One region of the Micromonospora sp. WMMD712 genome, then DNA from elsewhere that is predicted to be linked to it. Evidence: riboswitches for the same ligand, from Rfam matches in the RefSeq annotation. Region 1 holds a riboswitch; the other holds the start of a gene.
The links. Region 1 has a riboswitch for cobalamin ahead of O7633_RS23505 (acyl-CoA thioesterase). Riboswitches for the same ligand answer to the same signal wherever they lie in the genome.
Positions count from the first base shown of each region.

Region 2: another riboswitch for cobalamin. It lies ahead of cobN (cobaltochelatase subunit CobN); the one in region 1 lies ahead of O7633_RS23505 (acyl-CoA thioesterase).

Region 1 covers NZ_CP120743.1:5,396,717-5,401,108, reverse strand. The annotation lists gene def (peptide deformylase) at 1-69, shown strand, start outside; gene tsaD (tRNA (adenosine(37)-N6)-threonylcarbamoyltransferase complex transferase subunit TsaD) at 73-1,110, shown strand; gene O7633_RS23505 (acyl-CoA thioesterase) at 1,293-1,805, opposite strand; cobalamin riboswitch at 1,920-2,140, opposite strand; gene O7633_RS23500 (ECF transporter S component) at 2,139-3,125, opposite strand; gene O7633_RS23495 (ATP-binding cassette domain-containing protein) at 3,122-4,392, opposite strand, start outside.
Region 2 covers NZ_CP120743.1:410,516-414,907, reverse strand. The annotation lists gene cobN (cobaltochelatase subunit CobN) at 1-2,243, opposite strand, end outside; cobalamin riboswitch at 2,532-2,661, opposite strand; gene cpt (chloramphenicol phosphotransferase CPT) at 2,921-3,454, shown strand; gene O7633_RS01675 (hypothetical protein) at 3,489-3,824, opposite strand; gene O7633_RS01670 (hypothetical protein) at 3,936-4,392, shown strand, end outside.

The DNA of each region.
Region 1 (4,392 bases):
CTCCGCAAACAACTGCTCGCCGCCGCCGCCGAACACCCCGGCGTCGGCGTCGGCACCGGACAGAACTGAAACATGCCGGTCGTCCTCGGCATCGAAACGTCCTGCGACGAGACCGGCGTCGGCATCGTCGCCGACGGCGTCCTGCTCGGCGACGCCCTCGCCACCAGCATGGACGAACACGCCCGCTTCGGCGGCGTCGTCCCCGAGATCGCCGCCCGCGCCCACCTGCACGCCATCACCCCCATGGTCGAACACGCCCTGCAGCAGGCCGGAATCGGCTTCGCCGACATCGACGCCGTCGCCGCCACCGCCGGCCCCGGCCTCGCCACCGCCGTTCAGGTGGGCCTCGCCGCCGGCAAGGCCTACGCCCTCACCCTCGGCGTCCCCCTCTACGGCGTGCACCACCTCGCCGGCCACGCCGCCGTCGACATCCTCGACCACGGCCCCCTCCCCCAGCGCAGCATCGCCCTCATCGTCTCCGGCGGGCACACCTCGCTCCTGATCCTCGGTGACCTCGCCCGCGACCCCGTCATCCACCTCGGCGACACCGCCGACGACGCCGCCGGCGAAGCCTTCGACAAGGTCGCCCGCCTGCTCGGCCTGCCCTACCCCGGTGGCCCCGCCATCGACCGGGCCGCCCGCGAAGGTGACCCCACGGCAATCGCCTTTCCGCGCCCGATGACCGGACCGCAGGACCCGCCGTACCGATTCTCGTTCTCCGGCCTGAAGACCGCCGTCGCCCGCTGGACCGAACGCCACTGCGGGCCGCTACCTGTGGCCGACATCGCCGCGTCGTTCCAGGAAGCCGTCGCCGACATACTTACCCGCAAGGCCGTCGCCGCGTGCCGCGACCACCACGTCGACACGCTTCTGCTCGTCGGCGGCGTCGCCGCCAACAGTCGCGTACGCGCCCTCGCCGAACAGCGCTGCGCTGCCGTCGGTATCACCCTGCGCGTCCCCGCGCCGCGACTCTGCACCGACAACGGCGCCATGATCGCCGCCATCGGCGGTCTTCTCGTGCGCGCCGGCATCCCCCCGTCACCGCTGACCCTGGGCGCCGACCCCAGCGCCCGGCTGACTCATGCCACCATCGGCAAGGACCTGCGCTGACTGTCCACACGGGCCCTCCGGACACGCGAGACACCGCTCACCAGGCTACAGAACGAACGAAGACTCCTTCAGAGGAGCAGTCGCACAACCGCAATCCACGCCGATGACGACCAACGCAACAACGATCCTGAGCGGTGGTGGCGAGGTGATCGGCGGGCGTCGCGGCGACAATGCGACAGGTCTCAGCCGTCCTCGGCACCGTCGAGTAGCGCCCGACGCAAGGCGAGACGGTGCTCGCGGCGGATCTGCGCCTCACGGTAGCGTCGCCGGTCGCCGTCGGTCTCGGCCAGCAGCGGCGGCACCGGCCGTGGTTGCCCGTCGTCGTCGACGGCGACCATGACCAGATGCGCGGTGGCCACGTCGACCGGCGGCACCGCCCGATCCCACCGATCCGCGCTGACCTTGACGGCGACCTCCATCGAGCTGCGGCCGGCCCAGGTGATCCGGGCGTCGACGTGGACGACGTCGCCGACCCGCACGGCGCGCAGGAAGGCGGTCTCGTCGATGGCGGCGGTGACTGCGGGCCCGTCGGAATGCCGAGCGGCCACCACTCCGGCGACGGAGTCGATGAGGTTGAGAATCCGGCCGCCGTGGACGGTGCCCATCAGGTTGGTGTGATGCTGGTCCATGATCTGTGACAGGGTCAGATGCGACGCCGACGGGGGCCGGCCGGCGAGAATGGCGCTCTCGTGCATGGTTCATCCGTCCTCGGGAAGCATGCCGTCGACCAGCCGGCACGCACGTCGAGGACCCGCCGCAGCGCGTCACCCGCCCGACCCGCCCGCGAGGTCGACGGCTGCGCACACACCTCTTGTGTGCGCAGCGCGGGCAGGTCTTCGGACTCGCGGGCATGACCGGGTACGCCGGTGTCTCCTACTGGCCGTCGCTTCCCGGGCCCTACGGGCCCAGTGCCGGTGACGGCGGTCGTTCCCACTCACCGCTGCGGGGCAGTCCCGGATTCCCACCGGGTTCCCTCTTACGACGCCCGAGCGTGACAACGCCTGGGCGAACCAGCGCCGGTAACCAGCCTAGCGTTCTTGGTCAGCTGACGGCCGGCTCGGACCTGGATGTGACCTACCTCCCCCATCGCCCTTGCCGATGGATCCGGGTGGCCTGGCGGGTGACGCAGAGGCCGGCCCGGCGGCGGGATCGGTCACGTCGGTGCCGGCCGGGCCTGCGACCTCGGCGCTGTCGGCGACCGGGTCCGGCGGCTGCGGTTCGGCTGCGACGAAGGTGACCGGAGCGTCGAACGCGGCTCGGCGCGCGGCGCGGCGCAGCGCGGCGAGCACCGCCGGGCCGGCCAGGACGATCGCCACCGCGGTGGTGATCGCGCGGCCGGTGTCCCAGCCGAAGGTGGAGGTGACTGCGGTGAACAGGGCGAGGCGGTGCAGGTTCTCCAGCACCGGCGCGCCCGCGACGTAGGACAGTTGGGTGTCCGCTCCGACGCTGAACGGCCAGAACCACAGGTTCATCAGCAGGCCGTAGCCGTAGGCGGCGAGCGCGCCGTAGGCCGCCAGGACGGCGGTCTCGGCCCGTCCGCGCAGCCTCGCCGGAAGCAGGCCGGCGCCCAGGCCGATCCAGGACGCGCACAGCATCTGGAACGGCAGCCACGGTCCGACACCGGCGGTGAGCAGGGCGGAGGCGAACAGGGACGTCGAACCGAGCAGGAAACCGAATCCGGGGCCGAAGACCCGGCCGGCTAGGACGAGGAGGAAGAACACGGTCTCGATGCCGGCGGTGCCCGCGCCCAGGGGGCGCAGCGCGGCGTTGACGGCGGCGAGCACACCGAGCATCGCCAGGGCTTTGCTGTCCATGCCACCGGAGGTGAGTTCGGCCAGCACGAGCGCCACGAGCACCGGCAGCATCAGGAAGAAGACCACCGGTGCCTCGCCGGTGCGGGCGGTGGATTCCGGCTGCGCGGGGACGAAGAACGGCCAGGTGAAGGTCGCCAGGGCGGCGGCCGAGGCCAGGGCCAGCACCACGGCGGTACGCGGGGCGACCCGCAACACGGTCACGCCGGTGCCTGGGTCTGGGTCAACGCGGTGGCGACCTGTTCCACAGTGAGCCACGGCGCGGGGGCGAGGACCTTGGCCACCTGCGGGGCGAACGCCGGTGACGCGAGCATGACCTCCGCCGTGCTGCCGTCGGAGACGATGTCCCCCTCGGCCATGACGATCACCCGATCGGCGAGGGCCGCGACGAGTTCGACATCGTGGGTGGCGACCACCACGGCGCGGCCGGCGGCGGCCAACGCGCGGACGACCTCGGTGAACTGCCGCTTGGCGTGGTAGTCCAGGCCACGGGTCGGCTCGTCGAGCAGCACCACCGGCGGAGCGGCGGTGAGCTGGACGGCGAGCGCGAGGGCCAGCCGCTGCCCCTCGGACAGGTCACGGGGATGCCGGTCGGCGGGCAGGCCGGGGGTGAGCTGGTCCAGCAGCGCCCGGCAGGTGCCGGTCGGCGCCGCGGTCTCCCGGTCGGCCTGGGCGCATTCGGCGTCCACGGTCTCCAGGTAGAGCAGATCGCCGGAGTTCTGCGGGACAAGGCCGACGTGCCGGCGGGCCCGGCCCGCCGGCAGCCTCTTCGGGTCGACGGTCCCCTGCGGTCCGGCCACGTCGACGGTGCCGCCGTGGCGGGGGCCGCTACCCTGCACCGCCCACAGCAGACTCGACTTGCCGGACCCATTGCGGCCCATCAACGCGACGACCTCGCCGGAACGCAGGTCGACGTCGACGCCGGCCACCGCGACCGTGCCCGGATACCGTACGACGATCTTCCGCGCGGTCAGCGCCGCCGCCCTCTCCGTCATCGTCTCGGGCGGCGGCGGGTCCACGTCAGCGAGCCGACGCCGCAGGCCGGACGCCTGCCGACGAGCGTCGCGCACCGACAGCGGCAGGGGTGTCCAGCCGGCGAGGCGACCCAGCTCGATCAGCGGCGGCGCGATGTCGATGTGCGCCAGCACCGTTGCCGGTGTCCCGTCGATCACGCTCCCGTCGCCGGGCAGGTAGAGCAGCCGGTCGGCGTACTGCACCACCCGCTCCAGCCGGTGCTCGGCCAACACCACGGTCACGCCGAGGTCGTGTACCAGCCGGGTGACGGTGGCGAGCACGTCCTCCGCGGCGGTGGGGTCCAACGCGGAGGTGGGCTCGTCGAGCACCAGCACCCGGGGATGGGCCGTGAGCACCGCGCCGATGGCGACCCGCTGCTGCTGGCCGCCGGAAAGCGTCCGCAGCGGCCGGTCGCGCAGGTCCGCGATGCCGAGCAGGTCGAGGGTCTCCTCCACCC
Region 2 (4,392 bases), 2.8 Mb from region 1:
ACGACGAGGCGGCGGGCCAGGCCCTCGATCAGGTCGACGGCGTCGGCGGCGGTGCCGGCGGGGCCGTCGGCCACGTCGGTCAGCTCCGTCGGCACGGCGATGCGCCGTCCCGGCTCGGCGAGCAGGGCGGCCTCGTCGAGGCCGTACGCGGCGGCGAGCGCCTGGCGCAGGCCGGGCAGGGCGCGCGCCCCGCCCCACACCTGGGGGGCGCGCAGCACGGCGAGGACCAGGTTGACCCGCGCCTCGCCGGTGGGCGCGCCGCCGAGGACGTGCAGGCCGTCGCGGATCTGCACGTCCTTGACCTCGCACAGGTACCCGTCGAGGTGCAGCACGAAGTCGTCGAAGTCGTCGGCGGCGGGCATGTCGGCGGTGTGCAGGTCGTGGTGCAGCTCGGCGGCGCGCACCAGGTCCCAGATCTGCGCCCGCACCGTCGGTACCTTCGCCGGGTCGAGGGCCTGCACGGTGGCGTACTCGTCGAGGAGCTGTTCGAGTTTCGCCAGGTCGCCGTACGTCTCGGCGCGGGCCATCGGCGGGACGAGGTGGTCGACGACGACGGCGTGGGCGCGGCGCTTGGCCTGGGTGCCCTCGCCGGGGTCGTTGACGATGAACGGGTACACCAGCGGCAGGTCACCGAGGACGGCGTCGGGGGCGCAGTCGGCGGCCAGGCCGAGGCCCTTGCCGGGCAGCCACTCCAGGGTGCCGTGCTTGCCGAGGTGCACCACGGCGTCCGCGCCGAACCCGCCGTCCGCCACGGGCGCGGCCAGCCAGCGGTACGCGGCGAGGTAGTGGTGGCTGGGCGGCAGGTCGGGGTCGTGGTAGATGGCGATCGGGTTCTCGCCGAAACCGCGCGGCGGCTGGATCGCCAGCAGCACGTTGCCCAGCCGCAGGCCGGCGAGCACCACGTGCCCGTCGTCGACGTACAGCTCGCCGGGCGGCTCGCCCCAGTGCTCGCGGATCCGCTCCCGCAGCGCGGCCGGGACCGCCTCGAACCAGCGCCGGTAGTCCGCCCCCGGCACCCGGGCGTCGGCGGCGGCGAGCTGCTCGGGGGTGAGCCACTCCACGTCGTGGCCGCCGGCGGCGATCAGGGCGTGGATGAGCGCGTCCCCGTCGTCGGGCACCGGCCCGTCGCCGAGGTGGTAGCCGGCGTCGGCGAGCGCGGCGAGCAGCCGCACCGCCGAGGCGGGGGTGTCCAGGCCGACGGCGTTGCCGACCCGGGAGTGCTTCGTCGGGTAGGAGCTGAGCACGATCGCCAGCCGCTTCTCGGCGTGGGGCACGTGCCGCAGCCGGGCCTGGCGCGCGGCGATCCCGGCGACCCGGGCGGCCCGCTCGGGGTCGGGCTCGTAGACCGACAGCCCGTCGGCGTCGATCCGCTTGAACGAGAACGGCACGGTGACGATCCGGCCGTCGAACTCGGGGATGGCCACCTGCATGGCGGCGTCCAGCGGGGACAGCCCGGCGTCGCTGCCGGCCCACTGGTCGCGGGTGCTGGTGAGGCAGAGCGCCTGCACGATCGGCACGTCGAGGGCGGCGAGCGCGCCGACGTCCCAGGCGTCGTCGCCTCCGGCGGAGGCGTCGGCGGCCACCGTCCCGCCGGCGGCGAGCACGGTGACGACGAGGGCGTCGCAGCGGGCGAACAGCTCCAGCGGCCCGTCGCCGGGGGCGAGCCCGCGCAGCGAGCCGCAGAAGATCGGCAGGGGGTTCGCCCCGGCGGCGTCGACGGCGTCGGCGAGGGCGTCGACGAAGGCGGTGTTCCCGGCGAGGGCGTGCGCCCGGTAGAAGACGATCCCGACCGTCGGCCGCTCGGGCTTGACGGGCCGCTCGCCATGGACGCCGTGCCCGGGGGTGGGCGCGGGCGGGGCGAAGCCCTCGCCGGTGAGCAGCACCGTGTCGGAGAGGAACCGGGCCAGCTCGGCGAGGTTGCCCGGCCCGCCCTCGACCAGGTACGCCAGGGCCCCGGTGGCCACCCCGGAGGCCACGGTGGACGCGGCCATCAGCTCCGCGTCGGGCACCGCCTCGCCGCCGAGGACGACCGTCGGCACCCCGGAGCCGAGCACGGCCGCGAGGCCGTCCGGCCACGCCTGCCGGCCCCCGAGCAGCCGTACGACGGCGAGGTCGACGCCGTCGAGCAGCGCCGGCACGGCGTCGGCGGCGACCCGGGCGGGGTTGGCCAGCCGGTAGCCGGCGCCGCTGGCCCGGGCGGCGAGCAGGTCGGTGTCGGCGGTGGACAGCAGCAGGGTGCGCACGGAGGGCTCCGGAGAGTGATGCACGGGGCGGCGGGCAGGCCGCCTGCGGGCAGGCATGGGCGCGGGTTCAGCGGGTACGGCGGGCCTGCGGCCGGCTCACCGGCGCGGGCCGGGGCGCCGGGGGCGCAGCATGGCGCGGTACGCGGGGCTCGGGCTCAGGTGCGGCGACGGGGCGCGGGCAGGCTGCCGCGCGCCAGCAGGCGGCGACGGTGTACGTCGATGTGCGAGACGCCGTGCGTCATCGGGTCCTCCTCGGGTGTCCACGCCCTGGGGTCGCTCCGACGGCCGAAGTATCCTGGCTTCCGGATCGACGCTCTCCCCCGGCCTTCCAACCGCAGACACACGGCCGTGACTCACGAGGGGGGATCGCTCCCCGGTGACAGTGGCGGGACCGCGCCGGAATCGCACCGGCTTCCTTCACTGCCGTCAGGCCGCGAATGCTGCCACACCCGACCGCCGCCGGTCAACGCCGGGCTCCCGGCCACCCCACCCCCCTAACTACATCGATGCCTGACAATTGCATCGGGAATCGGATGCGGCGAAAGCAAATGTCGTACGCCGATGGATGCGACCCGTTCCGCGCGCATTTCCCCGCCGCCCGCCCCCGGGCTGGCTAGGCTGATTCCGATCATCGCCCGCCGGCGCGGGACGGGACTTGCCCGAAGGGAATCCGATCAGTGGCGACGCAGGTCATCGTGCTCAACGGCGGCTCCAGCTCGGGCAAGTCCGCGATCGTCCGGTGCCTCCAGCGCATCCTGCCGCACCCGTGGATCAGTCTCGGCGTGGACGACCTGATCGCCCGGCTGCCGCCGGCCCTGCTGGGCAGCCCCGCCGGGCTGAGCTTCGGCCCACACGGCGAGGTCGACGTCGGCGGGGACTTCCTCGCCGTGCAGCACGCCTGGCTGGTCGGCATCGCCGCGATGGCGGACGCCGGGGCGCGGATCATCCTGGACGAGGTCTTCCTCGGCGGCGGCGCCTCCCAGGAGCGGCTCGGCGGCTACCTGGCCGACGTCGACGTGCTGTGGGCCGGCGTGCGGTGTCCCCCGGCGGTCGCGGCGGCGCGGGAGATCGCCCGGGGCGACCGGGTGATCGGGATGGCGGCGACGCAGGCCGAGACCGTGCACGAGGGGGTCCGCTACGACGTCGAGGTCGACACCGGCCGCACCGAGTCGCTCGACTGCGCCCGCGCCATCGCCGCGCACGTGCGCTGAGCGACTCGGTGCGGCGGGCCGGCGGCGCCCGGGGTCAGCGCGCCCGGCGCTCCGGGTGCGCCCGGTTCCAGGCCCGCATCCGCTCCGGGTACCCTGTCCGCGCGGCCTCGTACAACGGCACGGCGTGCCGCTGGGCGATCTTCGCGGCGGCCCGCGGCGACCCGGTCCGCCGCCGGATCCACTCCCCGTCGTGGGCTATCGCCATCACGGTGGTGTCGGTCGCGGTGGTCTCCGGCTCCAGGTAGAACTCCACGCCCCGGCGGCTGCGGACGAACTCCTCCAGGGCGGCCAGGTCGTCCGGCGTCGCCTCGCGGTCGAGCTTCGTCGGGATCCCGTCGGCGACAGGTCGGCGGCGGCTGAACCAGCCCATGCCCGGCTCCTCTCCTCGGCGTGCCCTCCAGTGGAGCATCCCCGCCTGGCAGCCTGCTGGACGCGGGATGTGAGGAAGCTGACCCGGCCGGCCTCCCCGTACACTCCCCCGGTGGCGGCGTGGCGGGCGGTGGCGGCGCGGGACAACGCCGACTGGTGCGACCTGGTCGGCCGGGCCCACGGCCTCGCGGGGGCGCGCGACGCGGACGCCTGGTCGGTGCCCCGCCGTTCTCCGCAGTGGTATCCGGACGCGGTGACCCTGCGCCCCGGCGTGGACGCCGCCCGGCTGCTGGCCCGGATCGACGCCGGCCCCGGCGCGTCGGTGAAGGACAGCTTCGCCGACCTGGACCTCGCCCCGCACGGCTTCCGGGTGCTCTTCGCGGCCGAGTGGATCCACCGCCCGCCCGCCGTACCGCTCGGCGCGCCGCTCGTCGTGCCGCCCGGCACCGGCCCGACCGCACTGGCCCCGGTCACGTCGGCGCGAGGGCTGGCCGACTGGTCCGCCGCGCACGGCAGCGAGGTCCTGCGCCGGCCGGCGCTGCTGGCCGACCCGCGGGTCACGATCCTCG